DNA from 2 places in the Hydrogenophaga sp. LT287 genome. Region 1 is predicted to be linked to the other one. Evidence: predicted binding sites of a transcription regulator. Region 1 holds the regulator's gene; the other holds the start of a gene.

Region 1 (14,127 bases):
CTCGGTCAGTGTAGCGTCGTCGCGGTTCAACACGAGCCGCACCGCCAGGCTTTTTTCATCAGCGGCCAAGGATGTCGCCGAGGTTTCGGCCGAAGCCTGTTTCTTGGGGCGGTACACGTCAAACAACACCACATCGCGCAACCAGGGACTGGCGGGCGCGCGGATGGCTTCAACCACCGCAGCGTGGGTCACCGTCTCTTTGACGACAATCGCTAGGTCACGTTCGACCGCCTGGTGACGGCCGACGGCCTGAAAAACGGGCACAGGCCGCTCGAGCACGGCGTTCAGGTCCAGCTCAAACATGACCGGCGCCTGCGAAAGGTCGTAGGCCTGGCGCCATTTCGGGTGCAGTTCACCCACTTGGCCAATGCATTGCTCGCCAAGCCAGACACTGGCCGAACGGCCGGGGTGCATGGCTGGGTGCTCGGCCGCGCGAAACGTGGGCTGCCGCGGCGCCAACAAGGCCTGGACGTCGCCTTTGGCGTCAAAGAAGTCGACAACTCGCTCTGGTGAACTCCATTGCAAGGTGTCCACCGGCCCAAAACACAGGCCTGCCACGCGCATAGGCTGGTCAAACCCGGCCACGCTGGTGTCGCTGTCCTGCACGGCTGGGTCTTTCCGGAATACGCGGCCCAGTTCGAACAGCCGCACACGGTCGGCTCGCCGGTCGAGATTGAATTTGAGCACGGCCACCAGGCTGCCCAGCAAGGATGAGCGCATCACGCTCATCTGGCTGGCGATGGGGTTGAGTAGTTTGATTGGGTTGGTGTTGCCAGCCAACTCCCGCTCCCAACGCTCTTCGACGAAGCTGAAGTTGATGGTTTCCTGGTAGCCCAGTTGCGCCAGTTGCCGGCGCACCGCAAAGTGTCCGCGCTGCGCCTCAGGCCGTATCTTGGCCGTGATGGGTGCCTGCGGTGGCGTGTGAGGCAACTGTTCGTAGCCGATGACGCGCGCGACCTCTTCGATCAGATCTTCTTCAATCTGCAGATCAAACCGGTAGGCCGGCGGGGTCACGGTCACGGTGCCCTCGCCTTCGCTAATGGTCAGACCCAACCGGCTCAGTGCGCCTGCGCACTGGGCTTGGGTCAGCGGCATACCAATGACCTTGACAGCCCGTGCAACGCGCAGCGTCACGGGCTGAGCCTGTGGCACGTTGACGGTCAGATCGTCCAACACCGAGGCCTGTCCACCGCAGATATCCAACACCAACTGCGTGATGCGTTCAACGTGTTCAACCGTCGTGGACGGATCTACGCCACGCTCAAACCGGTGACCGGCATCGGTTGAGGAATTGAAACGGCGCGAACGGCCGGCAATGGCCTTGGGCCACCAGAAAGCAGCCTCGATAAAAATGTTTTGGGTCCCGTCGGTCACAGCGGTGGCATCGCCACCCATGATGCCGGCCAACGATTCGACCGCTTGATCATCAGCGATCACGCCCACCTGGGCGTCCACGGTCACGGTGTTCCCGTTGAGCAGTTTGAGCTGTTCGCCTTCGCGACCCCAGCGCACCTGCAAACCGCCATGGATCTTGTCGAGGTCAAAAATATGGGATGGACGGCCCAGCTCGAACATCACGTAGTTGGAAATATCCACCAGCGGTGACACGCTGCGCTGGCCGCAGCGAGCCAGTCGGTCCACCATCCAGGCCGGGGTGGTGGCGCGGGTGTTGACGCCCCGCACGATGCGGCCGGTGAAACGCCCACACAAATCTGGGGCTTGCACGCTCACGTGCAGGCGGTCGTTGAGGCTGACCGGAACAGCCGGGAATACAGGCTCAACCAGCGGGGAGCCGGTGAGTGCGGCCACCTCTCGGGCGATGCCATACACGCTCAGGCAATGCGCCAGGTTGGGCGTGAGCTTGAGGGTGAACAGCATGTCATCCAGCAACAGTTGCTCACGGATGTCACGTCCCACCACCGCATCAGGGGCCAGCTCCAGCAGGCCACCATGGTCATCCGCCAACTGCAGCTCTTTGGACGAGCACAGCATGCCCTGGCTCTCAACACCCCGCAGCTTGCCCAACTTGATCAAGAAAGGTTTGCCGTCTTCACCCGGCGGAAGCGCAGCACCCACCGTGGCGCAGGGCACCAGAATGCCAGCGCGTGCATTGGGTGCGCCGCACACGATATTGAGCGGCTGCCCCTGCCCCACATCAACCTGGCAAACGCGCAAGCGGTCGGCGTTGGGGTGCTGCACGGCCTCCAGGATACGGCCCACCACCACACCGCTAAACGGTGGCGCGACAGGCTCGAGTTCCTCGACCTCCAGACCAGCCATGGTCAAGGTGTCAGCCAGCTGCTGGCTGGTCAGGGGTGGATTGCAAAAGGCTCGCAGCCAGGACTCGGGGAATTGCATAGAAAAGTCTCAACAAACTTGAACACAAGTAGGCACGGCAGGGCCTGCATCCGGAACACCGCAGACCAGCCCAGCTGGACCACGGCGTCGTGCGCACAGCGCCACCGGGGACTATCTGAACTGGGAAAGGAAGCGGACGTCGCCGTCAAAAAACAGGCGCAAGTCGTTCACACCGTAGCGCAGCATGGTCAGGCGGTCGGGGCCCATGCCAAACGCAAAGCCGATGTAGCGCTCAGGGTCAAGCCCCATGTTGCGCACCACGTTGGGGTGCACTTGACCAGAGCCGGCCACTTCGAGCCAACGGCCAGCCAACGGGCCGTTTTGGAACTGGATGTCGATCTCGGCGCTGGGCTCGGTGAACGGGAAGAAACTGGGACGGAAGCGCAGCACCAGATCATCGGACTCAAAAAAGGTGCGGCAAAAGTCGGTGAAGACGTATTTCAGGTCCTTGAAACTCACGTTTTCGCCAATCCACAAGCCTTCGCACTGGCGAAACATGGGCGAATGGGTGGCGTCGCTGTCCACCCGGTAGGTGCGCCCGGGTGCAATCACGCGGATTTCCGGCATTCCGGTGCCGTTGTCGATCGCAGCACGGTGGCGTTTCACATGCTGCACCGCGTGGCGAATCTGCATCGGGCTGGTGTGCGTGCGCAGCAAATTGGGCGCTTTTTCACTGCCGCCTTCGACGTAAAAGGTGTCGTGCATCGAGCGCGCGGGATGGTCTTCCGGCGTATTCAATGCCGTGAAGTTGAACCAGTCGGACTCAATTTCGGGACCCTCGGCCACCTCAAAGCCCATGGAGCCAAAGATCGCCTCAATGCGCTCCAGCGTCAGACTCACAGGATGCAAACCACCCTGACCACGCTGACGACCCGGCAGCGTCACATCCAGCGCCTCGGCCTTCAGCTGAACTTCCAGCTCGGCGTCGGCAAGGGCCTGGCGCCGCGCAGTCAGCGCCGCCTCAATGGCCTGCTTAGCCTGGTTGATCGCCGCTCCGCGGCTCTTTTTTTCATCCACAGACAAAGCCGCCATGCCCTTCATCAGCTCGGTGATGCGGCCAGATTTGCCCAGAAACTGGGCCTTGGCGTTTTCCAGATCGGCCGGGGTGGCGGCTTGCGCGAAGCCGGCGCGAGCGTTGTCGACCAGTGCGTCCAACTCGTTCATGTGTGTGATTGTGCGTTGCGAAAACAAAAAAGGGGCTGAGCGCTGCGAGGGAAATCCCTCAAGCCTCAACCCCTTTGAGCGACTGGAAGACCCCAACGACCCATTCAGGCCGCCGCAGTCTCCGTCGTGAATCAAGCGGCCAGCTTGGCTTTGACTTGCTCCACGATGCTGCCAAAGGCAGCCGGGTCGTTCACGGCCAGATCGGCCAGGACCTTGCGGTCAATCTCGATGCAGGCCTTCTTCAGACCATTGGCGAACTGGCTGTACGTCATACCGCAAGCACGTGCACCGGCGTTGATACGCGCGATCCAGAGCTGACGGAAGACGCGCTTCTTGTTGCGACGATCGCGGTAGGCATATTGCCCCGCCTTCATCACCGCCTGTTTGGCGATACGGAAGACGTTACCGCGGCGACCGCGAAAACCTTTTGCAAGGGCGAGAACTTTTTTGTGGCGGGCGCGTGCCGTTACACCACGTTTGACGCGAGGCATGAGTGACTCCTTGTTCGTCGTTGATCAAATACCCATGCCGGGCAGCATCTGTGCCATGTGACCCATATTGGTCTCATGAACAGTCACGGCGCCGCGCAGGTGGCGTTTGGTCTTGGTGGACTTCTTGGTCAGAATGTGACGTTTGAAGGCTTGACCGCGTTTCACGGTACCACCGGGACGAACGCGAAATCGCTTTTTCGCGCTGCTCTTGGTCTTCATTTTGGGCATGTACATGCTCCTTTTTGATTTGTGCTCGTGAGGCGCTGCGAACCTTCCGCAGACTTGTTGGCCCCGAGCCACTTCTATGAAAAGCCTTGCGGCTTTTCTTTCGGCGATCAGCCTTGCGGCCAGCGCCTCGGACCAGCAGGAGACTACCCTGCCCGTCCAATCTGTTTGCAGACCCGAGGTCTGCGACACCTTTTCAGAGGTGCAAATTAATCTGTGCTCTGCGCAGCAGGCTCAACTGCCTTGGGTGCTGCTTTCCTGCGTCCGGGCGCGATCATCATGATCATCTGGCGGCCTTCCAACTTGGGAAACTGCTCCACCACGATGATGTCTGCGAGCTCGTCGCGAATGCGGTTGAGCAAGGCCAGACCCAGTTCCTGGTGCGTGATCTCACGGCCGCGAAAACGCAACGTGATCTTGCACTTGTCGCCATCATCAAGAAAGCGACGGATGTTGCGCATCTTGATGTTGTAGTCACCGTCGTCGGTGCCTGGGCGGAACTTGACTTCCTTGATCTCGATAACCGTTTGCTTGGCCTTGGCTTCCGCCGCCTTTTTCTGCTCTTGGTACTTGAACTTGCCGTAGTCCATCAAGCGACACACTGGGGGAATGGCGGTGGCAGCAATTTCCACCAAGTCCACATCCAGCTCACCGGCCATGCGCAGCGCTTCTTGCAAACTGACAATGCCCAGCGGCTCGTTTTCTGGCCCATTGAGGCGGACCTCTGGAGCCATGATTTCACGGTTCAGTCGGTGTGCGCGCTCTTCGCGTTGGCGGCGGTCACGAAAATTGGTAGCTATGGTACGTTCCTTTGTGTGGGCTGATTAAACAGGTGGACCGCCCCGAAGGACGCCCCAATGCACAAGCGATGTGCGCAGCGGCCTCGGGGGTCAACCGGGTGTTTGAATTCAAACTTTGGATGAGACGTCTGCCGCAATCAGCCTGGAAAAGTCTTCCAGCGGCATAACACCGAGGTCTTTGTTACCTCGCGCCCGCACAGCCACGGCGCCAGCTGCCTTTTCTTTGTCGCCCACGACAATTATGTAAGGGAGCTTTTGCAACGCGTGCTCCCGTATTTTATACGTTATTTTCTCGTTGCGCAGATCGGTTATGACCCTAAGCCCTTGATTCTGCAGCGATTTGGCGATTTCACGACAGTAATCGCCCTGCGCGTCGGTGATATTGAGCACCGCAACCTGCACCGGCGCGAGCCACACCGGGAGTGCGCCTGCGTGCTGTTCGATCAGGATGCCAATGAAACGCTCCAGGCTGCCCACGATGGCGCGGTGCAACATGACAGGTCGGTGACGTGCGCCATCTTCCCCCACGTACTCGGCGTCCAACCGCTCGGGCATGGAGAAATCGACCTGCATGGTGCCGCATTGCCACTGGCGCCCGATCGCGTCTTTCAACGTGTATTCGATTTTGGGGCCATAAAAAGCGCCGTCGCCGGGCGAAATCTCGAACTCGCAACCCGACGCGCGCAGGCTCTCCTTCAGGGCGTGCTCAGCCTTGTCCCAGCTCTCGTCACTGCCAATGCGCGCTTCGGGACGGGTCGCCACCTTGTAAATGATGTTGCTGAAACCGAAGTCGGTATAAACCTTTTGCAGCAGCGCGGTGTAAGCCACACACTCATCCAGGATCATGTCTTCGGTACAGAAGATATGGCCATCGTCCTGGGTGAAGGCACGCACCCGCATGATGCCGTGCAGACCACCCGTGGGCTCATTGCGGTGGCATTGGCCAAACTCGCCATAGCGCAAAGGCAAGTCGCGGTAGCTCTTGATACCTTGCTTGAAGATCAGGATGTGACCGGGGCAGTTCATCGGCTTGAGCGCGTAATCGCGTTTCTCGCTTTCCGTGGTGAACATGTTGTCGCGGTATTTGTCCCAGTGGCCGGTCTTTTCCCACAGGCCCTTGTCCAGAATCTGCGGCCCTTTAACCTCCTGGTAACCGTTGTCGCGGTAGACGCGGCGCATGTACTGCTCCACCTCTTGCCACAGGGTCCAACCCTTGGGGTGCCAAAACACCGTGCCGGGCGAATGTTCGTCGATGTGGAACAGATCCAGTTCACGACCCAGCTTGCGGTGGTCTCGCTTCTCTGCCTCCTCGATCATGGTCAGGTGTTGCTGCAAGTCGTCCTTGCTGGCCCAGGCCGTGCCGTAAATGCGTTGCAGCATCTCGTTGCGGTGATCGCCGCGCCAGTAGGCGCCCGCCACCTTCATCAGCTTGAAGTGCTTGAGCTTGCCGGTGCTGGGCACGTGTGGGCCGCGGCACAGGTCTTCAAAATTACCCTCGCGGTACAGAGACACGTCCTCGTTACTGGGAATGCTGGCAATGATTTCTGCTTTGTAGTGCTCGCCCTGCCCTTTGAAATACGCAACGGCTTCGTCGCGTGGCAGCACACGGCGCACCACCGGCTCGTCTTTGCTCGCCAACTCCGCCATGCGCTTTTCGATGGCCACCAGGTCTTCAGGCGTGAAGGGACGCTTGTACGAAAAATCGTAGAAGAACCCGTTTTCAATCACCGGGCCAATGGTCACCTGCGCATCGGGAAACAATTCTTTCACCGCGTAAGCCAGCAGGTGGGCGGTGGAATGGCGAATCACCTCCAGGCCGTCGGCATCTTTGGCGGTGATGATGGCCAGCGGGCTGTCCGCCGTGATCTGAAAGCTGGTGTCCACCACCTTGTCGCCAATTTTGCCGGCCAGCGCAGCTTTGGCCAGGCCGGCGCCGATCGATGCAGCAACTTCGGCTACGGTGACCGGACCAGGAAACTCGCGTTGTGAACCATCGGGGAGCGTGATGTGAAGCATGGGTGTCCAGAAACAAAAAAGCGCGGCATGGGGCCGCGCTGGATGGAGTTGAAAAGGGGAATCGGGCAGGCGCGAACTGCGGGCCTCAGGAGGCCAGAGGGAAACGCCTTGTAGTTCGCGGTGTCATAACCAGATTGCCTTTCTCGCTCTTGCTGTACTTTGAAGCTCTGAATTTTCCCACAAAAAAGCCCGGGGCTGGCCCGGGCTTTCTGTCTCAACAGCCCCTGGGGGCTTGTGAGGCTTCCGATCAGTGGAACTGCTCTTCTTCGGTCGAGCCGGTGAGGGCTTTCACGCTGGAAGAACCGCCCTGGATGACGGTGGTCACGTCGTCGAAGTAGCCTGCGCCCACTTCTTGCTGGTGCGACACGAAGGTGTAACCCTTGTCACGTGCAGCAAATTCCTGCTCCTGCACCATTTCGGTGTAGTGCTTCATGCCTTCGCCGCGGGCGTAGGCGTGGGCAAACTGGAACGTGTTGAACCAGTTGATGTGGATACCGGCCAGCGTGATGAACTGGTACTTGTAGCCCAGCGCGGCCAGGTCTTCCTGGAAGGAAGCGATCTGGCTGTCGTTCAGGTTTTTCTTCCAGTTGAACGAAGGCGAGCAGTTGTACGACAACAGCTTGCCCGGGCACGAAGCATGCACAGCCTGGGCAAATTCGCGGGCGAAGCCGATATCTGGCACGCCGGTCTCGCACCACACCAGGTCGGCGTAGGGGGCGTAGGCCACGCCACGGCTGATGGACTGCTCCAGGCCGTTCTTCACGCGGTAGAAGCCTTCTTGCGTGCGCTCGCCGGTCAGGAAGGGCTTGTCGTTGGCGTCATGGTCGCTGGTGATCAGGTTGGCGGCTTCGGCGTCGGTACGGGCCAGCACGATGGTGGAGACACCCATGACGTCAGCGGCAAAACGGGCTGCGATCAGCTTTTCGCAAGCTTCTTGCGTGGGCACCAGCACCTTGCCACCCATGTGACCGCACTTCTTCACGGCGGCCAACTGGTCTTCAAAGTGAACGCCGGCGGCACCGGAAGCGATCATGTTCTTCATCAGTTCGAACGCGTTGAGCACGCCGCCGAAACCGGCTTCTGCATCGGCCACGATCGGCAGGAAGTAGTCCACAAACTCGGGCGAACCTGGCTCGATACCGCGGCCCCACTGAATTTCATCAGCGCGCTTAAAGGTGTTGTTGATGCGGCGCACCATGGTGGGCACCGAATCGTAGGCGTACAGCGACTGGTCGGGGTACATGGTCTCGGAAGTGTTGCCATCAGCGGCGACTTGCCAGCCCGACAGGTACACAGCCTCCAAGCCGGCCTTGGCCTGCTGCATGGCCTGACCGGCGGTGATGGCACCAAATGCGTTCACGTAGCCTTTTTTGGCGCCGCCGTTGACCTTGGCCCACAGCTTTTCAGCGCCGTTTTTGGCCAGCGTGTATTCAGGCTGCATGCTGCCGCGCAGACGCACCACGTCGGCGGCGGTGTAGCCGCGCTTGACGCCCTTCCAGCGGGGGTTGGTGGCCCAGTCTTTTTCGAGGGCTTCGATCTGTTGCTGGCGGGTCAGTGTTTGGGACATGAAACTACTCCGTGAGGTTGAGAAAACAGGTTCGGCCACTTGGCTTGCAAGGACAGTGCCGATGAACAGACTTTAAGTCTTATAGAAGAGTTTGAAAAGCTCTTATGTCTTATACAAGACAAATATTTTATCGTTTAAATTCAATGCACTTCCTATGATATTTCTCAATATGGGAATTTGTTTCCCGTAATGAGAAATATTCTTGCATTGCAGCATTTTTATTTTCCACATTATGAAGATCGATGCCCTCATCGTGGGAAACGGATGTGGGGTGGTCCCTGCATGCCTGGGTCCGAACCATGCCAACGCACAACTTCGGTGCTTTGGATGAATCAGGCATGATCCGCAGCCATGCAAATCCAATCCATTCGAAAAGGTGCGCCATGAACCGATGGTGGGCGTACGCCAGCCTGGGCCTGAGCATGGCATTGGTGGGAAGTTATGTGGCGCTATCCAAGCCACTGGTGTTGGTGTTTCCCGTGTTTTTGCTGGCCTGGATGCGCTTTGGCATTGGTGGTCTGGCCATGTGGCGGTGGATGCGCAAGCCCGCCGACGAGGCCCCCATATCAAGCCACACACGCCGCCTGTTGTTTCTGGAGTCGTTCCTGGGCAACTTCCTGTTCTCGATCTGCATGCTGTTTGGGGTAAGCATGACCACCGCTGTGGCCGCGGGCGTGGTCATGTCGTCCATACCCGCCGTGGTGGCTGTGCTCAGCTGGTTGTTTCTACGCGAGCGCATCGGCTGGCGCAGTGCGGCTGGCATTGCTTGTGCGGCCATCGGCATCGGGCTGTTTTCCTTGCAGAAAGCAGACCCGGCCATGCCGGTGCTGGCTGATACGAGTGGCCCCTTCGGCATCAGCCGCAGCTTGCTAGGCAATCTGCTGGTGTTTGCAGCGGTGGTTTGTGAGGCCGCCTACGTGGTCATTGGCAAGCGCTTGACCGATGGTCTGAGCCCCAAGCGCATTTCGGCCATCATCAACCTCTGGGGCTTTGCCCTTGTCACGCCGTTTGGGCTGTGGGCTGCATGGCAGTTTGACTTTGGTGCGGTCCAGGCACCCGTTTGGGGCCTGCTGGTTTTTTACGGTTTGGCCGCCAGTATGTGGACCGTGTGGCTTTGGATGACCGGCCTGAAGACGGTGCCAGCGTCACAAGCCGGCGTGTTCACGGTGATGCTGCCCGTGAGCGCTGCCGCCATTGGCGTGCTGTTCATGGGCGAACGGCTCACAGGCTTGCAAGTGGTGGCGTTTGGCATTGCGCTGCTGGGCCTGGTGCTGGCCACCCTGCCCGGCCGGCGTGCCCGTGCCGGCTGAGGCCCCATTCAGCGACAAAGATCAGGCACACCAGAGCCCGGTGGGGTTGGTGATGCCCATCCACAGGGCCCAGCCCGACGTGGCCGCCAGTGCCAGACCGGCAAGGCGAATGCCCCACGCACCTGAGCGGCCACCGCGCAACCGCAACAGCAGCCAAGGACCTGCGGTAAGCGATATGGATGTGCCGATGGAGAACAGCGCCATGATGGCAGCGCCCTCTGCTGCATTGGCCGACAGGGACGCCACCAGCAAGGCCGAATACAGCAAGCCACAAGGCATGAGTGCCCAAGCGACACCCAACACCACAGGTGCGCGCTGTCCCAGGGAGGCCATCACAGGACGGGCCTTTCGCCAAATCGATTGACCGAGGTTTTCAATCCAGGCGGGCTGGCGGGCCTGCCAGATCAGCACGGCACCGAGCAAAAGAGCGGCCACATGGAACATGGTCCACACAGGGCGCAGCACCGCGGTGTTGGTGCCCAACCAGGCCAGGCCTTGCACCGAGCCGGCGGCAAAGGCGCCGAAGAGTGCGTAGCCCAGCATGCGGCTGAACTGGAAGGTCCACAGCGCGCGGGTGCTGCGCTCACCCGCCGCACGGCTGATGCCCGCGCAAGCCGCGCCGCACATGGCCACGCAGTGGGGCCCGCCCGCGAGGCCCATGAACAGGGCCGTGATCGCCATTGAAGTCTGCATAAGTCACTGTAGCGCAGGCCGGGCACGGGCAACGCCTGCGCCCGCGGTATCCCGCTGAACGCTCAGATGATTTTCGAAAAACGCGCCCGGTCCAGGTCAACCTGCAGGTTCTTGTCAAACACCATAGCGATGGCACGCACGAGAAACCAACCTGTAGTCGTGACCTCGACGCCCGTGTCATCCATGGTGACCAACCCGCTCTCTACAAAGCCGGACAACACTTCCAGCTCACGCGCGAAGTAGGACTTGAAATCGATCAGGTGGCCGAGCTCGATGGATTCGTATTGCAACTGGCCTTGGCACATGAGCGACATGATGACGGAGCGTCGCAACAGGTCATCCCGCGTCAACGCCAGGCCGCGCACGATGGGCAGACGCCCCTGGTCCAACGCGTCGTAGTACTCGTCGAGCGTTTTGGCGTTCTGGCTGTAGGTGGCGCCAATGCGTCCGATGGCCGAAACGCCCAGAGCGATCAAATCGCAATCGGGCTGGGTGCTGTAGCCCTGAAAGTTGCGGTGCAGACGACCTTGGCGCTTGGCCACGGCCAGTGCATCGGTGGGCAAAGCAAAGTGGTCCATGCCCACATACACATACCCCGCGTCCATGAACGCGTCCAGCGAGGCCGACAGCATGGCCAGCTTGTCGCCGCCGCTGGGCAGTTCGGCAGAGATGATGCGGCGCTGTGGCTTGAACCGCGAAGGCAGATGGGCGTAGGCATACAGCGCAATGCGGTCCGGACGCAACTCGTTGACCTGGGCCAAGGTGCGCGCAAAAGATTCCGGGGTTTGCAGGGGCAAACCGTAGATGAGGTCCACATTGACCGACTCAAACCCGATCTTGCGGGCGGTTTCCACCAGGGCAAAAACCTGTTCAGCGGGTTGCACCCGGTGCACCGCTTTTTGCACCGCCGGATCGAAATCCTGCACACCAAAGCTCAAGCGGTTGAAGCCCAGTCTGGCCAACGTCTGCAACCGCTGGTCGGTCACCGTGCGAGGGTCCACTTCAATCGAATACTCACCACCCGGCACCAGCGTGAAATTGCGCCGGATCATCGACATCAGGTCTTCCAGCTCGGCATCGGACAGAAAAGTGGGGGTACCGCCGCCCAGGTGCAGCTGCGACACGCTGTGACCTTGCCCGAAGTGCTGCACCTGCAGCTCCACCTCACGAGACAGATAGCGCAGGTATTCGGCTGCACGTTCGTGGTGCTTCGTGATCACCTTGTTGCAGGCGCAGTAGTAGCAGACCGACTCACAAAACGGAATGTGCACATACAGCGACAGCGGCAGCGCCATGGAACCCACTCGGCGCTGCTCCAGCGCTTGTATATAGTCTTGCTCCGCGAAAGCTTCGACGAATCGGTCTGCCGTCGGGTACGAGGTGTAACGAGGCCCAGGAATGTCGAATCGCTTGAGCAACTCGTTGGAAATAGCATGACTCACAAACAGTTCTCCAGTTCTGAGGGCTGAATGTGCCGCATGAGCGCGCCAGCGCCTTTGATCTTGATCAAGGCCTCGGTCGGACCGGGGGTTGTCCCCAGGATTGCCCCCAGACTCCAGACCGGCCTTTTCTCGACAGTGCTCGGGCCGATGCGTTAAGCTAACCCCGCAATCCTGGAAAAATTATGGACATTCAAAGCATCAAAGTCGCCTGCTCAAGCTGCAACCTGCGGGAGTTGTGCCTGCCCATGGGTCTGAACAGCGAAGAGATAGACAAGCTCGACGCGGTGATTTCCACACGCCGCCGCATCAAGCGCGGCTCCGCGCTCTTCAACACGGGCGACAAGTTCACGTCGCTATTTGCCGTTCGTTCTGGTTTTTTTAAAACCTGCGTTACTACCGCAGACGGCCGTGACCAGGTGACCGGCTTTCAGATGACGGGAGAAATCATTGGCCTGGACGGCATCGTCAGCGACCACCACTCGTGCGACGCGATTGCACTGGAGGACGCCGAGGTGTGCGTGATGCCTTTTGACCAGGTGGAAGAGCTCTCACGCGAATTCACCACCCTGCAACACCACGTCCACAAGATCATGAGCCGCGAGATCGTGCGCGACCACTCGGTGATGCTGCTGCTGGGCAGCATGCGCGCCGAAGAACGGCTGGCGGCTTTCTTGCTCAATCTGGTCCAGCGGCTTCATGCCCGCGGGTTCTCACAGTCCGAGCTGATTTTGCGCATGACCCGCGAAGAGATCGGCAGCTACCTGGGTATGAAGCTCGAAACGGTGAGCCGCACTTTCTCCAAGTTCGTTGACGACGGCATTATCGAAGTGAAACAGCGCTATGTTCACATCAAGAGCACCGAAGGGCTCAAGCAGATCGTGAATCCGCAAACTTGCCGCTGAATCCACCGCGACACACAACGAAAACCTGGGCGAATGCCCAACAAAAAAACCCCGGACAGGCGCATACGCCTCTCCGGGGTTTTTGTTGGCGCTGAAGGCGCTAGCCGTTTCAGCCGCAGCGACCGTTCTTGGCGCAGTCGGTTGGTCGCTCGTCTGCGGGTATCGGGCAACGGTTCACCTCAAATGGCGACATGGCGAGCAAAGTTGTCAAGGCGCTGGAAACCATGGTTGCACCCCAGAACACAAAGAACGCGAGGGTGTAAACCGCTTCCCGCGACAGGGCCAGAGGAGAGCCAAACCAATGCAGATCGCTGGGATCGACAAAAGCAAACACCACCATTTCCAGCACCGCGGCCACCAAAAAAGCAGGCCATGCTATCCACATCAAACGCTGTGTCCACATCGGTGCGGCTCCTCTTCCATATCTGGTTTTGTTAAAGCGACAAGCACCCGGGTACAGCTGCACCGGTAGCCAGGCTGGCCATTATTTTTCAGAGGGCACCAAAGGTGAAGCCGCATGGTTTCGACCCTGATTGGCTGGCTGCACAGCCATCAGCGCATCGATCCTTGCTTGCCCCTCCAGTGCCAGTGCCGCCCTGCGCTCTCGCTCGTAGACCTCCTTGTCAAGCACCGGATCCTGGTCCATCGACGAAATGACCACCATGGTGCTGGTCGCTATCACCCCACACAACAGAAGAGCCGGCACGAACACCACATGTGGAATTCTCCACCAGGGGGTATTTTCATGGCTTGGGGGCTGGGTCAAGGGCGCGTTGCTCATGTTGTAGCTCCGAAATGGGAATGTCAAATGGCGCTGAATGTCGTCAGCGCGGGACCAGGAAGGCAGCTTTCTCGGAAACCTCGACTGGCTCGTCACCAACCGAGCGGATGCTGAACTGGATGGGGTGCGAGCCCGGGTTTGCAGCATCCGGCGGTATCTGAACCCGAATCACGGCCGAGCGGACCTCAGTGGGCAACACCTCGACTTTGTTTTCCGAAGCAATGGTGACACCCGACAGGCCGGACACCGTGATGACGTAGCGCTGTGTGGATTCGGTGGCGTTCATGATTTGCAGCCGGAAGACGTTTTCAATGCGTCCTTGCTCCACCATGCGGGCCAATGCGCCCCGGTCGCGGATCACGTCCACCTTGAGCGGCT
Region 2 (14,127 bases), on a different contig from region 1:
AGTACGGCAGCTCAGGCCTTCTTCTCTTCGCCGACCAACAGGGTCGTATCGGACAGGTAGTAGTGCGGGGGCACTTCGAGGTTGTCAGGCGCAGGCTTGTTCTTGAACACCCGCCCTGCCACGTCAAACGTAGAACCGTGGCAAGCACACAGGAAACCACCCTGCCAGTCGTCAGGCAGCGAAGGCTGCGGACCAGGAGACAACTTGTCGCTGGGTGAGCAACCGAGGTGGGTGCAAATACCCACGGCCACGAGCACTTCGGGCTTGATGGAGCGGTGGCGGTTTTTTGCGTATTCGGGAGTGGGATAAGCATTGCGATCCGAGTTGGGATCGGCGAGCTGGTCTTCTTGCTTTTCAAGAGCCGCCAACTGCTCGGGTGTGCGGCGCATGATCCACACGGGCTTGCCACGCCACTCGACCACACGCTTCTCGCCAGGCGCGAGCGTGGAAATATCGACTTCGACGGCGGCACCGGCTGCCTTGGCCCGCTCGGACGGCTGAAAACTGCTGACGAAGGGGACGGCGACAGCGGCTGCACCTACGCCACCCATGGCGCAGGATGTGATCAGCCAGGTTCGGCGGCTGTTATCCACAGTCGCATCGACGGTTGCTTCACTCATGGGGATCTTTCAAACTGGTTCGAGAGGACACTAGGGACAACCCGTGATTGTACTGGACCCAAAGGTGCCCACTGTGGCTTGCCGGGGTATGGGAGTGGGCTATTGTCACGTTGACAAAAGCGCAACAGCTGCACAGCGCGTCAGCCGCTTGTAATGCGATGGTATGCGGTGGCAAAATCGCCAACCGGTTCAGACGCTGCCGACCAGGCAGACCTATTTGACTTCTCGCAGTGTCGAACACTTTAAACAACTTATCTGGAGGAAGCGGCCATGGGCATGATGCAGGAATTCAAGGAGTTTGCTGTCAAGGGCAATGTGATCGACCTGGCTGTGGGTGTGATCATTGGTGGAGCGTTTGGCAAGATCGTGGGGTCTTTGGTTGACGATGTGATCATGCCTGTGGTGGGCTCCATCTTTGGCAGCCTCGATTTTTCCAACCTCTACCTGGCACTTGGTACGGTGCCCGAGGGCACCGCCCCTACTTTGGCGGCGATGAAAGCTGCTGGCGTTCCGACCTTGGCCTACGGCAATTTCGTGAGTGTGGCGATCAACTTTTTGATTCTGGCATTCATCATTTTCATGATGGTCAAACAGATCAACCGCATGAAGCGCGCTGAAGCTCCCGCCCCAGCCGCCCCCCCGGCCACACCGGAAGACGTGGTGTTGCTGCGCGAGATTCGCGACAGCCTGCGCAAGTAAGCCTGCGCAACCTGTTCAAAGCCGCTGGCGCCATGAGGCGCAGCGGCTTTTTTATTGGGTTGAGCTGGCCTCCAGGGCCGCATCCAACGCTGCCAGCAAACTGGCCGCACTGGCTCGTCCGGTGCCGGCGAGGTCAAAGGCGGTACCGTGGTCCGGGCTGGTGCGGACAAAAGGCAGACCCAGCGTGGTGTTGACCCCATGCTCCAAGCCCAAAAGCTTCACAGGTATCAATCCCTGGTCGTGGTACATCGAAATGACCACGTCAAACGCCCCTTGGCGAGCGCGCATGAAAACGGTGTCGGGCGCATGCGGACCGCTGCAATCCAGACCTTCAGCTTTGGCCTGCTCGACGGCTGGCGCGATGGCATCAATCTCTTCACGCCCGAACAAACCGCCCTCACCTGCATGGGGATTGAGGCCTGCCACGGCAATGCGCGGCTTCGCCAAGCCGCAGAGAAGAAAATGGGCCTGCGTGATGCGCACCGTTTGCAAAACCTGCGCTTGAGTGACCGCGTCGAGCGCATCCCGCAGCGACACATGGATGCTCACCAACACCGTACGCAAGCCTGGGCAACTGAGCATCATGCGCACGGGCAAGGCCGAGACGGCAACACCGAGGTGCTCTGCGGCAAGCGCCTGCAACAACTCGGTATGCCCGGGAAAAGCCACGCCGGCAGCAGCCAATGCCTCTTTGTGAATGGGTGCGGTGACCACGGCGCGCGCTTGTCCCAAGAGAGCCGCGCCCGCAGCAAACCGAATGCAGTCGGCGGCAGCCTCGCCCGCTTCAGTGCTGATGCGCCCCAACACCACGGGCTGCTTCAGGGAACAAGCTTGAAGGACGCCCATACAACCAGGGGGAACTTCGCTGAAATGTTCAAGCGCGCTCAATTCGGCCAACACCGGGATTGGCTGCGTCTGCGCAGTTGCCAACGCCACACATTGCATGGCCCGACGCATCGTTTCCATATCGCCCGCCACCACCACCTGCTGCATCAGGCTGGGCCGCTCGCGAAACGCCTGGGCAATGATTTCAGGGCCGATACCAGCAGGATCGCCCATGGTCAACACCACGGGCTTGATTAAAGAGTTCTTGACCACAGAGGGATTCATGGCTGATGCCCTCAGGCGGGGTTGTCGATGTCAATGAATTGGTGAGACAAGCCAAGCGCCTGCGCCACATGCGCACCCACAGCCTGCACGCCATACCGTTCCGAGGCATGGTGCCCGCAGGCGATGTACGCCACACCGCATTCCCGCGCGTAGTGCGCCTGTGGCTCCGAAATCTCTCCGGTGATGAACACATCGGCACCGGCTGCAATAGCGGATTCAAAGTAAGACTGCGCCCCCCCCGTGCACAGTGCAACGCGCTCGACGGGCCGGTCGGGTTCGACCACCAGCGTCACCGCACGCCCCAAGGTCTGCTCCACATGGGCCGCAAGCTCGGCCGCAGACGCCGAGCGCCGCTGCCCCATCAAGCCCAACGATTGGGCACCGAAACGTCCCGCAGGTCCGTCAAACGCAGACACCCCAAGGCGCAAGGCGAGCTGCGCGTTGTTGCCAAGTTCGGGGTGGGCATCGAGCGGCAGGTGGTAGGCCAGCAGGTTGATGTCGTGCGCAAGCAGGCGCGCAAGCCGCTGTTTCATCCAGCCGGTGACGCACCCGTCCTGGCCTCGCCAAAACAAACCATGGTGAACCAAGATGGCGTCAGCCCCAGCGGCAATCGCTGCGTCAATCAAGGCCCGACTGGCCGTGACGCCCGTGACCAACTTGCGAATCCCCTGGCGCCCTTCTACCTGCAAGCCATTGGGGCCATAGTCGTTGAACAGGGCGGGCTGCATCAAACCGTTCAAGGTTTCTAGCAACATGGTGCGTGAAACCGCGCGCTCGGGTGTTTTCATAGAAAAGGCCTGTCTTGAAAAATTGGCACGGGCGTGGCCCAGTTAAAAGACCAACCAACCTTTCATTTTGACAGCCCCAGCAGACAAGAGCGCAACCCTTGGCAAGCGAGGGATTGATCGCGACACAGACTGGCCGTGAGGCCGTTCAGCGCTGCGCCTGTTCCGACTCCAGCATCTTGCGGGTGAAAAATCGGTAAAACCAGATCGCCATGCCAATCATAAAAATGATGCCGGAAATGCTGAACAGTCCGTAATCGGTCGAGAAGAGATCCACGATGGCTTTCATTTTTTACTCCATTCCTCTAACAAAGGCTTTCATTGCACCGCGTCCAACGCCCGCGCGCCTTGACGTGGGTCAAGCCGCTTGAACTCAAGGGGTTGGCAACCACATACAGCACAATCTGGGGACCAGCTTCGATCTGCCAACAACACCTTTGCCTCAAAACCACCCATGAAACGACTCTGGCTCGTCTTTGCCCAATCCGTCACTGTGCTGCTGGCTGCCTTTTTCGTGGTCGCCACACTCAAGCCACAGTGGCTAGACCGCCGGCCCAATCTGCCCACCGTGGTGCCGGTGCTCGAGTCGGCGGCGCCAACCCACTCCACCGGCAGCACCAGCGGCTTCAGCGGTGCAGCCCGAGCCGCCTCACCGGCGGTGGTGAGCATCAACACCAGCAAGGCGGCCGTGAACAACATTCACAGCGACGACCCGTGGTTCCGCTTCTTTTTTGGTGACCAACCGCAGGCTCAGCCGCAAACCGGCCTGGGGTCGGGTGTGATCGTGAGCCCGGCGGGCTACATACTCACCAACAACCACGTCATTGAAGAGGCCGATGAGATTGAGGTGATGCTGAACGATGGCCGCAAAAGCATCGCCAAGGTGATCGGCACCGACCCGGAAACCGACCTCGCCATTCTCAAAATCGAATTGACCGAACTGCCCGTGATCACGCTAGGCAACTCAGATGCCCTGTCTATCGGCGACCAGGTGCTGGCCATCGGCAACCCCTTCGGCGTGGGTCAAACCGTCACGGGGGGCATCGTCAGCGCACTGGGTCGAACCCAGTTGGGCATCAACACCTTTGAAAATTTCATCCAGACAGATGCGGCCATCAACCCTGGAAACTCGGGCGGTGCACTGGTGGACGTGAACGGCCATCTGATGGGTATCAACACCGCCATCTACTCCCGGTCGGGCGGCTCCATGGGCATTGGTTTTGCCATTCCGACGTCCACCGCGCGCAGTGTGATGGAGGCGATCGTGCGTGACGGCCAGGTAACCCGGGGCTGGATTGGCGTAGAGCCACAAGAACTCAGCGCAGAACTGGCCGAGAGCTTTGGCATTCCTGCGGGCAGCGGCGTGATCATCACCGGCGTGCTGCAAAACGGCCCTGCGGCTCAAGCCGGCATACGCCCTGGCGATGTGATCACACGCGTCGCCGGGCGCGAAGTGGGCACAGTGGCCCAGTTGCTATCGGCTGTGGCTGCACTGCCACCCGGCACGTCGGCCGCTGTGGATGTCGTGCGGCGCGATGGCAAGACACAACTGAACGTCACACCAGCGCGTCGCAATCCGCTGCCCCGTCAGGAACAGCGTTGAGGCGCAGCCGAATATCGGTCAGCGCGAAAGCGCATGCACTTCATCCGAGAGGGAGTGCCTGAAGCGGTTCGCAAACACCGTTTAGCTTGTAGCGTTGCAGGCCACCCCTAGACAAAACGTAGCACCTGTTATGCGCCCCCACCGTTGAGGCCTACTTTGCGGTGTCTTCTGCGGTCGACTCTGAAGGCGATGCCGCCTTTTTGATGAACCACTGCGAGCCAAAAATGCCCAGTTCATACAGAAGACACATGGGAACGGCCAGCGCCAACTGCGAGATGACGTCGGGCGGCGTGACGATGGCCGCAATGACAAATGCCACGACGATGAAGTAACCGCGGAAATCACGCAGCTGCTTCACCGTGACCATGTTCATTTTCACCAGCAACACCACCACGATAGGCACCTGGAAAGCCAGGCCAAAAGCGAGGTAAAGAGACAGGATGGCTTCAACGTAAGACGCAATGTCGGGTGTGGCCGCCACGCTGTCTGGGGTGAACTGCTGGATAAAGCCAAACATCTTGTCGAGCACAAAAAACTGCACAAAGGCAATGCCCACATACGCCAGCAAACTGCCCAGCAAGATCAGCGGGATCGCAAAGCGCTTCTCGTGGCTGTACAAGCCCGGCGCCACAAAAGCCCACACTTGGTACATCCACCACGGCAATGACAACAACAACGCGGCCATCGCCAGCACTTTGATGGGCACAAAAAACGGTGAAAAAACGCCCACAGCGATCAGCTTGGCGTCTGGCGGCATGTGTGCACGAATCGGCACAGCGATCAGATCAATCAACCCGCTCGGGCCCGGCCAAAACGCCAGCAGCGCCATGCAGATCGCCAGACCCACCACGCCATAGAGCAGGCGATCCCGCAGCTCCATGAGGTGCTGGACAAACGGCTGCTCGGAACCGGCGAGTTCGTCGGTGGAATCTTTGGGGTCGGACATCAGCGGGGGGCAGAAGAAGAACGGGGCCGAAAGCGCGCCACTCGGGCGGCTCCGGACTGGGTGCGGGTACGCACGCCGGTGCGTGCCTTGTACCACTGGGGCATGGCCTTTTGCTTGATGCGCCAGTTCTTTTTGGGGTGTTTGTAGCTGGGGTGCAGGTCCGAGCCGATGCTGTGGTGCGCGTCGGAACCGTAGGAAGTTGCGCCGTCCAGCCCGGCGGTGGCTTCAGACCAGGATTTTTCAAAGTCGCTGGCACCGCTTTGCACCGACGACTCCACATCGCGGGCAGCGCTCTCCACCGTGTCTTTCATTTTCTTGAGCTCTTCGAGCTCCATCGAACGGCTGACCTCGGCCTTCACATCCGACACGTAACGCTGTGCTTTGCCCAGCAAGGCACCCACCGTGCGGGCCACGCGCGGCAGTTTTTCAGGGCCGATAACGATCAACGCCACCGCCCCAATGAGCGCAATCTTGGAAATGCCCAGATCAATCATGTATCAGCCATCCTGCGGGCAATGCGGAGCCTTGGTTCAAGACTCTGAACCTGGCTGGCCCATGCTCAAAAGCGCATGACCACCAGGTAGAAATCGAAGCGACGAAATCAGCTTTTTTGCTTGGCTTCGACGTCGATGGCGTTTTTATCGGTGCGGGTGTCTTGCGTCACCTGACCTGCAGGCGCCGACTCGGCGTCAGCGGCGTTTTGGCTGCCATCTTTCATGCCGTCTTTGAAGCCTTTGACCGCACCACCCAGATCAGAGCCCATGTTTTTGAGCTTTTTGGTGCCAAAGACCATGACCACGATCAAGAGCACGATCAACCAGTGCCAGATTGAAAAGGAACCCATCGTTTTCTCCAAATATAAAAGTAATGCGTTGAACGCTTCGGGTGGGATTCTAAGCCGGCACAAGAGTTCAGTACTGGCTCAGCCAAAAAACCGGACCGAGGACTCAAACGCCGTCCCAGACATTTAACCCCGCAGCCACGGGCGCGGGCCGCCCATCACATGAATGTGCAAGTGGTGCACCTCCTGCCCACCTTCGGTGCCGGTGTTGCAGACCATGCGAAAGCCTCCGTCCGGGTAGGGGTTGCAGCCCTGCTCCATGGCCAGTTTGGGCGCCAGCATCATCATGCGCCCCATCAGGCGCTCGTGCTCGGCTGTCAGATGCGCCATGGACGGAATGTGCAACTTGGGCACCATGAGAAAGTGCACCGGCGCCCAGGGGTGGATATCGTGAAAGGCAAAGATGTCTTCGTCCTCAAAGACTTTTTTGGACGGGATCTGGCCGGCGATGATTTTGCAAAAAATGCAGTGGGGATCGTGTGCGCTCATGGAAATTTCAGTCGGGCATGGCTTGGCTGGCGTTCATGCGCACCATGCCTTTGACGATGCGGTAGAGAAACCAGATGGAAATCAAGGCCCAGGCGATCATGCCGGGCAACACAAAGAGAAACCACAGCGGAATGGTGACGACGTAAAGCACACCGGCCCAGATCACGGTGCGGATGCGCCACGAAAAATGGCTGGCCTGCCAGGTGCCTTCAGCGTCGGATTTCTTCACGAGATCGATCACCAGCGCCACGATGAGCAAACCCGCACCTACCTGAGCGCCTGGCACCACCGCCGCCACCGCAACGATCAGGTGAAGGATGTAACTGACCCAACCCACGCTTTTGAGCGACTGGGCCTTTTCGCTGTCGATGGCTTTGACGTCGATGATGTCGCTCATGCATGACCCCCCGATGACAAGGATTCGGACTCGCGCGCCAGAACTTTCCTCATCGCCTTTTCTTCCAGACCGCTCAGCCCCTCGCGGCGCACCAGTTCGCTGACCACGTCAGCCGGCGTCTTGCCGTAGTGGACGAGCGCAATCATGCTGTGAAACCACAGATCGGCGATTTCATTGACAAGCTTTTGAGCATCCCCGCCATGGTCGCAGTCCTTGGCCGCCATGACGGCTTCGGTGGCCTCTTCTCCAATTTTTTTCAGGAAGGCGTCAGGGCCCTTGTGGAGCAAGCGGGCCACGTAGCTTGTTTCGGGATCGCCGCCGTTGGCCGGTTTGCGGCTCTCGATCACGGCCGCCAGGCGCGCCAGGTCATCGGTGTTGGACATATCGTTATTTGTAAATGGATTCAGGGTCTTTGAGCACCGGGTCTACCGCCTGCCAGGCGCCACTTTCATAGCGCTGAAAGAAGCAGCTGTGGCGTCCGGTGTGGCAGGCAATGCCAGGCTCGTGCCCCAGCTGGGTCACTTTGAGCAAGACCACATCGTTGTCGCAATCCAGACGGATGTCATGCACGGTTTGCACATGCCCGGACTCTTCGCCTTTGAACCACAGCCGGCCGCGCGATCGGCTGAAATACACAGCCCGCCCCAGCTCAGCGGTTTTTTCAAGCGCCTCGCGGTTCATCCAGGCAAACATCAGCACGTCGCCGGTCGCGGCTTCCTGCGCAATCACCGGGACCAAGCCTTGGGCGTCCCATTTCACTTCTTCAAGCCAATTCATGCCATGAATCTACCATGTGCCTCGTGCACTTAGGCTGGCGCACCCAGGTTGCGCGTACGATGGCTTTTGCATTCACCGCCCAGCACCCGCTGACGCAGCCTGCACCAGGAGGAGCCCCATGAAATTTCGTACCCTTTTTCTGATCATTTTCATCTTGCTGGTGGCCGGTTTTGTGGCGCTCAACTTTGAAGCCATCTTGACGCCGACCACCCTCAACTTTGCCGTGGCCGAGGTTCAGGCACCGCTGGGCCTGGTGCTGCTGGGCATGCTGGCGCTGGTGCTGGTGGTGTTTTTGCTGGCCTTGGTGTACTACCAGACGACGCACCTGATGGAGGTACGGCGCATCACGCGCGAAGTGGCTGAGCAGCGCACCTTGGCGGACAAAGCCGAGGCATCCCGACTCACTGAATTGCGTCAGTTTTTGCAGGCCGAGCTACAGGCCACGGCTGCCCGCGAACAGGACCTGTCTGAAAAGACGCACCAAAAGATGGACCGCTTGCAAACGGCCTTGACTGAGGTGATCGAACAGACTGGAAACGGTCTGGGTGCCAGCATTGGCGAGATGGAAGACCGCATGGAGCGGCAATTGCAGCAACGCGCAAACGGAGCGTAAAGGCGGCGGTGCCTCGCGTCACAGACGAGGCATGCCTCAACCACCCGTCTAAAGGCGCACAGGGATCCCGCGCTCGGCCATGCGCGCCTTGGCTTGGCCCACGGTGAACTCCCCGTAGTGGAAGATGCTGGCGGCCAGCACGGCGTCGGCGCCGCCCTGTTGCACGCCGTCGGCCAGATGGTCCAGGTTGCCCACGCCACCCGAGGCGATCACGGGCACGTCCACCGCATCGACCACGGCGCGGGTCAGGGCCAGATCGAAGCCGCTTTTGGTGCCATCGCGGTCCATGCTGGTCAGCAAAATTTCACCGGCACCGTGCTCGGCCATTTTTCGGGCCCAGGCCACAGCGTCGAGCCCGGTGTTTTTGCGTCCACCGTGGCTGTAAACGTCCCAGCCTTCACCGCGGGCCAGCAGGTCTTCACCCAAGCGGCGCTTGGCGTCGATGGCCACCACGATGCACTGGGCACCGTATTTGTCTGAGGCGTCGCGGATGACTTGCGGGTTAGCCAGTGCGGCTGAATTGAAGCTGGTTTTGTCGGCCCCGGCGTTGAGCAGGCGGCGCACATCGTCCACGGTGCGCACCCCGCCGCCCACGGTGAGCGGAATGAACACTTGCGAGGCCACGGCTTCGATGATGTGAAGGATCAGGTCGCGACCGTCGCTGGTGGCCGTGATGTCCAGGAAGGTCAGCTCGTCGGCGCCCTGGTCGTTGTAACGGGCCGCAATTTCGACGGGGTCGCCCGCGTCACGCAGTTCGACAAAATTGACGCCCTTGACCACACGGCCACCGGTGACGTCCAGGCAGGGAATGATGCGTTTAGCGAGCATGTTCGACGTGGGTTGGTTTTGCCGCCGGGCCGCCCCAAGGCAAAACGCGCTCCCTTGGGGGGCAGCGACCCGCGCAGCGGTGGAGCGTGGGGGCCTTGTTCATCCGTTGAGGTCGTCGGCCAGCAGTTGCGCGGCTTCGAAGTCGAGGTCCCCGCTGTAGATAGAGCGACCGCAAATCACGCCCTCAACACCTTCGTCTTCCACGCCACACAGGGCGCGAATATCGTCCAGGTTGGACAGGCCGCCCGAAGCGATGACCGGGATGGACAAGGCCTGTGCCAGCTTGACGGTGGCGTCGATGTTGATGCCGCTGAGCATGCCGTCGCGGCCGATGTCGGTGTAGATGATGGATTCGACGCCGTAGTCTTCGAATTTCTTCCCCAGGTCCACCACCTCGTGGCCGGTGAGCTTGCTCCAGCCGTCGGTGGCGACTTTGCCATCCTTGGCGTCCAGGCCGACAATGATGTGGCCGCCAAACGCGGTGCAGGCGTCCTGCAAGAAACCGGGGTTTTTCACGGCTGCAGTGCCAATAATGACGTAGCGCAGGCCCGCATCCAGGTAACGCTCGATGGTGTCGAGGTCTCGAATGCCGCCGCCGAGCTGCACGTCCACTTCAGAGCCGATCTCTTTCAGAATGGCACGGATGGCCTGCTCGTTTTTCGGCTTGCCGGCAAAGGCTCCGTTCAGGTCCACCAGGTGCACGCGGCGCGCGCCTTTGTCGACCCAGCTGCGCGCGATGGCCGCCGGGTCTTCGCCAAACACCGTGGATTGGTCCATGTCGCCCTGTTTGAGGCGAACGCACTGGCCGTCTTTCAGATCAATGGCAGGAATCAGCAGCATGATGGTGTCGGTATCAGTAGGGAACGAGGGAACGGGAGGACTCAGGGATTCCAGTGGAGGAAGTTGCGGTACAGCGCCAAACCCTGATCGGCGCTTTTTTCGGGATGAAACTGGGTCGCAAAAATATTGTCGCGGGCAATGGCGGCGGCAAAACGGCCGCCGTAGTCGGCCTCGCCCACGCAGTGCAGCGGGTTGGCCGGCTTGGCGTAGTAGCTGTGGACAAAATAAAAGTAAGCACCATCGGCAATGCCGTCCCACAGCGGGTGGGCCGGACCGCGGCCGAGGTCGTGAAAGACCTGGTTCCAGCCCATCTGCGGCACCTTGAAGCGGCTCCCGTCGGCCTGCAGCCGGCCGGCAAGTTCAAAGCGCACCACTTCGCCCGGGATCAGCCCCAAGCCATCGGTGGGCCCCTCTTCGCTGCGGTCGAGCAGCATTTGCATGCCCACGCAGACACCAAACAACGGTTTGTTCGCAGCCGCGTGCATCACCGCTTCCAGCAAGCCCGAGGCCGCCAGTTCGCGCATGCAATCGGCCATGTGGCCCTGGCCCGGCAACACCACACGGTCGGCATCCAGCACTTCTTGCGCGTGGGACGTGACCAGTACCTCCACGTCGCTGGCCATCGCCACATGTTGCACCGCCTGCGACACCGAGCGCAGGTTGCCACTGCCGTAGTCCACCACGGCGACTGTCTTGCGTTTCATCAGATGAACCCGCTCAGAGGGAGCCTTTTGTGGAGGGAATCACATCGCCCATGCGGGCATCGCGTTCCAGTGCCATGCGCAGGGCGCGGGCAAAGGCTTTGAACACGGTTTCGGCCTGGTGGTGGGCGTTTTCGCCGTGCAGGTTGTCAATGTGCAGCGTCACGCCAGCATGGTTGACAAAGCCCTGGAAAAATTCAAAAGCAAGCTGGGTGTCAAACCCGCCCACCATGCCGCTCTTGAATGGGACGCGCATGTGCAGACCGGGACGACCGGAAAAGTCGATCACCACGCGCGAGAGCGCTTCGTCCAGCGGCACATAGGCGTGACCGTAGCGGCGAATGCCTTTTTTGTCACCCACGGCCTGCGCAAACGCCTGGCCGAGCGTGATGCCCACGTCTTCCACCGTGTGGTGGCCGTCGATGTGCAGGTCCCCTACGGCCTGAATGTCGAGGTCGATCAGCCCGTGGCGGGCGATCTGGTCGAGCATGTGGTCAAAAAAGCCGATGCCGGTGGACAGGCTGGCGGCGCCAGTACCGTCCAGGTTGACGCGGACACTGATTTGCGTTTCTGCGGTGTTGCGCTGAACATGCGCCACACGGTCGGCCACGGGGGTTGCGGAAAGCGTCTGGGTCATAGGGAAATTTGAAGGGCGTCGATCAACTGGGCATTCTCGTGCGGTGTTCCCACCGTCAAGCGCAAACAGTTGTGCAACAAAGGGTGCATTTTAGAAACATTCTTGACCAGCACGCCGTGCGCCTTGAGTCCTTCGAAGCTGCGCCCGGCATCGGGCACCCGCACCAGCACCATGTTGGCTTCGCTCGGAAAGGGCTTCACGCCCGGGAGGCTGGTCAACGCATTCACCAGCCAGGTGCGCTGCTCGCGAATCTGACTGGCCTGTTGTGCAAACACATGGGCATGATCTAACGCGAACAACGCGCATTCGGCATTGAGCACGCTCACGTTGTAGGGAGGTCGCAGTTTGTCTACCTCTTGCACCAGCGCCTGCGGGCCCAGCATGTAGCCCAGGCGCACGCCGGCCAAGCCAAATTTGGACAAGGTGCGCATCAGCAACACATTCGCGTTGGCGGCGGGATGGGCGCGTATCTCATCGAGCCAGCTCAGACTGGAAAACGGCTGGTAGGCCTCGTCCATCACCACCAGCCCGCCAAACGTGGCGGCTTCGGCGATCAACCGGCGAATCACGGCGGCATCCCACAGGTTGGCGGTCGGGTTGTTGGGGTAGGCGATGTAGGTGATGGCAGGCTGTTGCTCGCGCAAGGCGGCCAGCATGGCGGGTTCGTCCAGCTCAAAGTCGGCGGTGAGCGGCACGCCATGGAAGGCCAGCCCCTGCAATTGCGCGCCCATGGCGTACATCACAAAGCCGGGCAGCGGCGCGAGTATGGACGCACCGGGTACGTCGCAGGCCATGGCCAGCAGAGAAATGAGCTCGTCGGAACCGTTGCCCAGCATCAGGCTGCAGCCTTCGGGCAAATCCACATAGCGGGCCAGCGCCTGCTTCAGGTCGTCAATGCGGGCGCCGGGGTAGCGGTTGATGGCCACGGCGCCCAGGCGCTGACCCAGTTCGGCTTGCAGCTCGGGCGACAACGAAAAGGGGTTTTCCATCGCGTCGAGCTTGACCATGCCGGTCGCGTCCTGTATCGCGTAGGCGTGCATGGACTGGATGTCCTGCCGAATAAAGCGCAAGGGGTTCGGTGTGTTCATGGCGCTCATTTCGCGGCTCGCATGGGAGGGACAACGTTGAGCCGCAGTTCAGCGGCGCGGGCATGGGCCTGAAGGCCCTCGCCGTAGGCCAGTTCGGCGGCGATGGTACCCAGCGTTTGCGCCCCTGCCGCGCTCACCTCGATCAGGCTGCTGCGTTTCTGGAAGTCGTACACGCCCAACGGCGAACTGAAACGCGCAGTGCCGCTGGTGGGCAGCACGTGGTTGGGGCCGGCGCAATAGTCGCCCAGGCTTTCGCTGGTGTATGCGCCGAGGAAAATGGCACCGGCGTGTTTCAGCAGCGGCTCCCAGCGGTGCGGCTCGGCGCTGGACACTTCCAGGTGCTCGGGCGCAATGCGGTTGCTGATGGTGCAAGCCTCCTCCATGTCGCGCGTGAGGATGAGCGCGCCGCGGTCGTTCAGGCTCTTGGCAATGATGGCCGCGCGCGGCATGGTGGGCAGCAGACGGTCAATGGCGGCATGCACCGCATCAATGTAGGCCGCATCGGGGCACAGCAAAATGCTCTGGGCCAGTTCATCGTGTTCGGCCTGGCTGAACAAATCCATCGCCACCCATTCGGCCGGCGTGCTGCCGTCGGCCAGCACCAGAATTTCGCTCGGGCCGGCGATCATGTCGATGCCCACGGTGCCGAACACGCGCTTCTTGGCACTGGCCACGTAGGCGTTGCCAGGACCGGTGATCTTGTCAACCTTGGGTACCGTTTGCGTGCCATAGGCCAGCGCGGCCACTGCTTGGGCGCCGCCGATGGTGAAGGCGCGCGTGACGCCGGCCACGTAGGCGGCGGCGAGCACGAGCGCGTTTTTTTCACCGCGCGGCGTGGGCACCACCATGATGATTTCGTTCACACCCGCCACATGGGCAGGAATGGCGTTCATCAGGACACTGGAAGGATAGGCAGCCTTGCCGCCGGGCACATAAATGCCCACGCGGTCCAACGGCGTGACCTTTTGGCCCAGCAGCGTGCCGTCTTCGTCGCGGTAGCTCCAACTCTCGCCACTGGCCCGCTTTTGCGCCTCGTGGTAGCTGCGCACCCGGCGTGCGGCGGATTCAAGAGCGGTGCGCTGGGCATCGGGCAGGCTGTCGAATGCCGTCTTAAGCTCGGCTTGCGTCAGCTCCAGCGCGTTCAGGTCAGGCG

What was found. Region 1 encodes FNR, which switches genes on or off when oxygen is low (the NO sensors DNR and NnrR bind a similar motif). Its sites were predicted from a motif close to TTGATNNNNATCAA; they were not measured.
Region 2: AC0GNR_RS07315 (DUF3149 domain-containing protein) is a predicted target of FNR. The motif match lies at 3,563-3,576, and genes of this name have one in related genera.

The regions. Positions count from the first base shown of each region.
Region 1 is NZ_JBVPZC010000018.1:53,529-67,655, reverse strand. It holds gene pheT (phenylalanine--tRNA ligase subunit beta) at 1-2,358, opposite strand, end outside; gene pheS (phenylalanine--tRNA ligase subunit alpha) at 2,470-3,522, opposite strand; gene rplT (50S ribosomal protein L20) at 3,654-4,013, opposite strand; gene rpmI (50S ribosomal protein L35) at 4,038-4,241, opposite strand; gene infC (translation initiation factor IF-3) at 4,448-5,038, opposite strand; gene thrS (threonine--tRNA ligase) at 5,147-7,054, opposite strand; gene aceA (isocitrate lyase) at 7,302-8,621, opposite strand; gene AC0GNR_RS13625 (DMT family transporter) at 9,005-9,931, shown strand; gene AC0GNR_RS13620 (sulfite exporter TauE/SafE family protein) at 9,953-10,612, opposite strand; gene hemN (oxygen-independent coproporphyrinogen III oxidase) at 10,687-12,066, opposite strand; gene fnr (fumarate/nitrate reduction transcriptional regulator Fnr) at 12,249-12,968, shown strand; gene AC0GNR_RS13605 (hypothetical protein) at 13,078-13,371, opposite strand; gene AC0GNR_RS13600 (hypothetical protein) at 13,453-13,749, opposite strand; gene ccoG (cytochrome c oxidase accessory protein CcoG) at 13,793-14,127, opposite strand, start outside.
Region 2 is NZ_JBVPZC010000006.1:94,390-108,516, reverse strand. It holds gene petA (ubiquinol-cytochrome c reductase iron-sulfur subunit) at 12-620, opposite strand; gene mscL (large conductance mechanosensitive channel protein MscL) at 891-1,319, shown strand; gene pdxA (4-hydroxythreonine-4-phosphate dehydrogenase PdxA) at 1,371-2,429, opposite strand; gene AC0GNR_RS07320 (Nif3-like dinuclear metal center hexameric protein) at 2,441-3,217, opposite strand; gene AC0GNR_RS07315 (DUF3149 domain-containing protein) at 3,363-3,503, opposite strand; gene AC0GNR_RS07310 (trypsin-like peptidase domain-containing protein) at 3,669-4,817, shown strand; gene tatC (twin-arginine translocase subunit TatC) at 4,969-5,763, opposite strand; gene tatB (Sec-independent protein translocase protein TatB) at 5,763-6,257, opposite strand; gene tatA (Sec-independent protein translocase subunit TatA) at 6,365-6,607, opposite strand; gene AC0GNR_RS07290 (histidine triad nucleotide-binding protein) at 6,731-7,093, opposite strand; gene AC0GNR_RS07285 (DUF4870 family protein) at 7,101-7,490, opposite strand; gene AC0GNR_RS07280 (phosphoribosyl-ATP diphosphatase) at 7,487-7,873, opposite strand; gene hisI (phosphoribosyl-AMP cyclohydrolase) at 7,878-8,276, opposite strand; gene AC0GNR_RS07270 (lipopolysaccharide assembly protein LapA domain-containing protein) at 8,386-8,880, shown strand; gene hisF (imidazole glycerol phosphate synthase subunit HisF) at 8,929-9,708, opposite strand; gene hisA (1-(5-phosphoribosyl)-5-[(5-phosphoribosylamino)methylideneamino]imidazole-4-carboxamide isomerase) at 9,808-10,548, opposite strand; gene hisH (imidazole glycerol phosphate synthase subunit HisH) at 10,590-11,252, opposite strand; gene hisB (imidazoleglycerol-phosphate dehydratase HisB) at 11,266-11,886, opposite strand; gene hisC (histidinol-phosphate transaminase) at 11,883-12,983, opposite strand; gene hisD (histidinol dehydrogenase) at 12,980-14,127, opposite strand, start outside.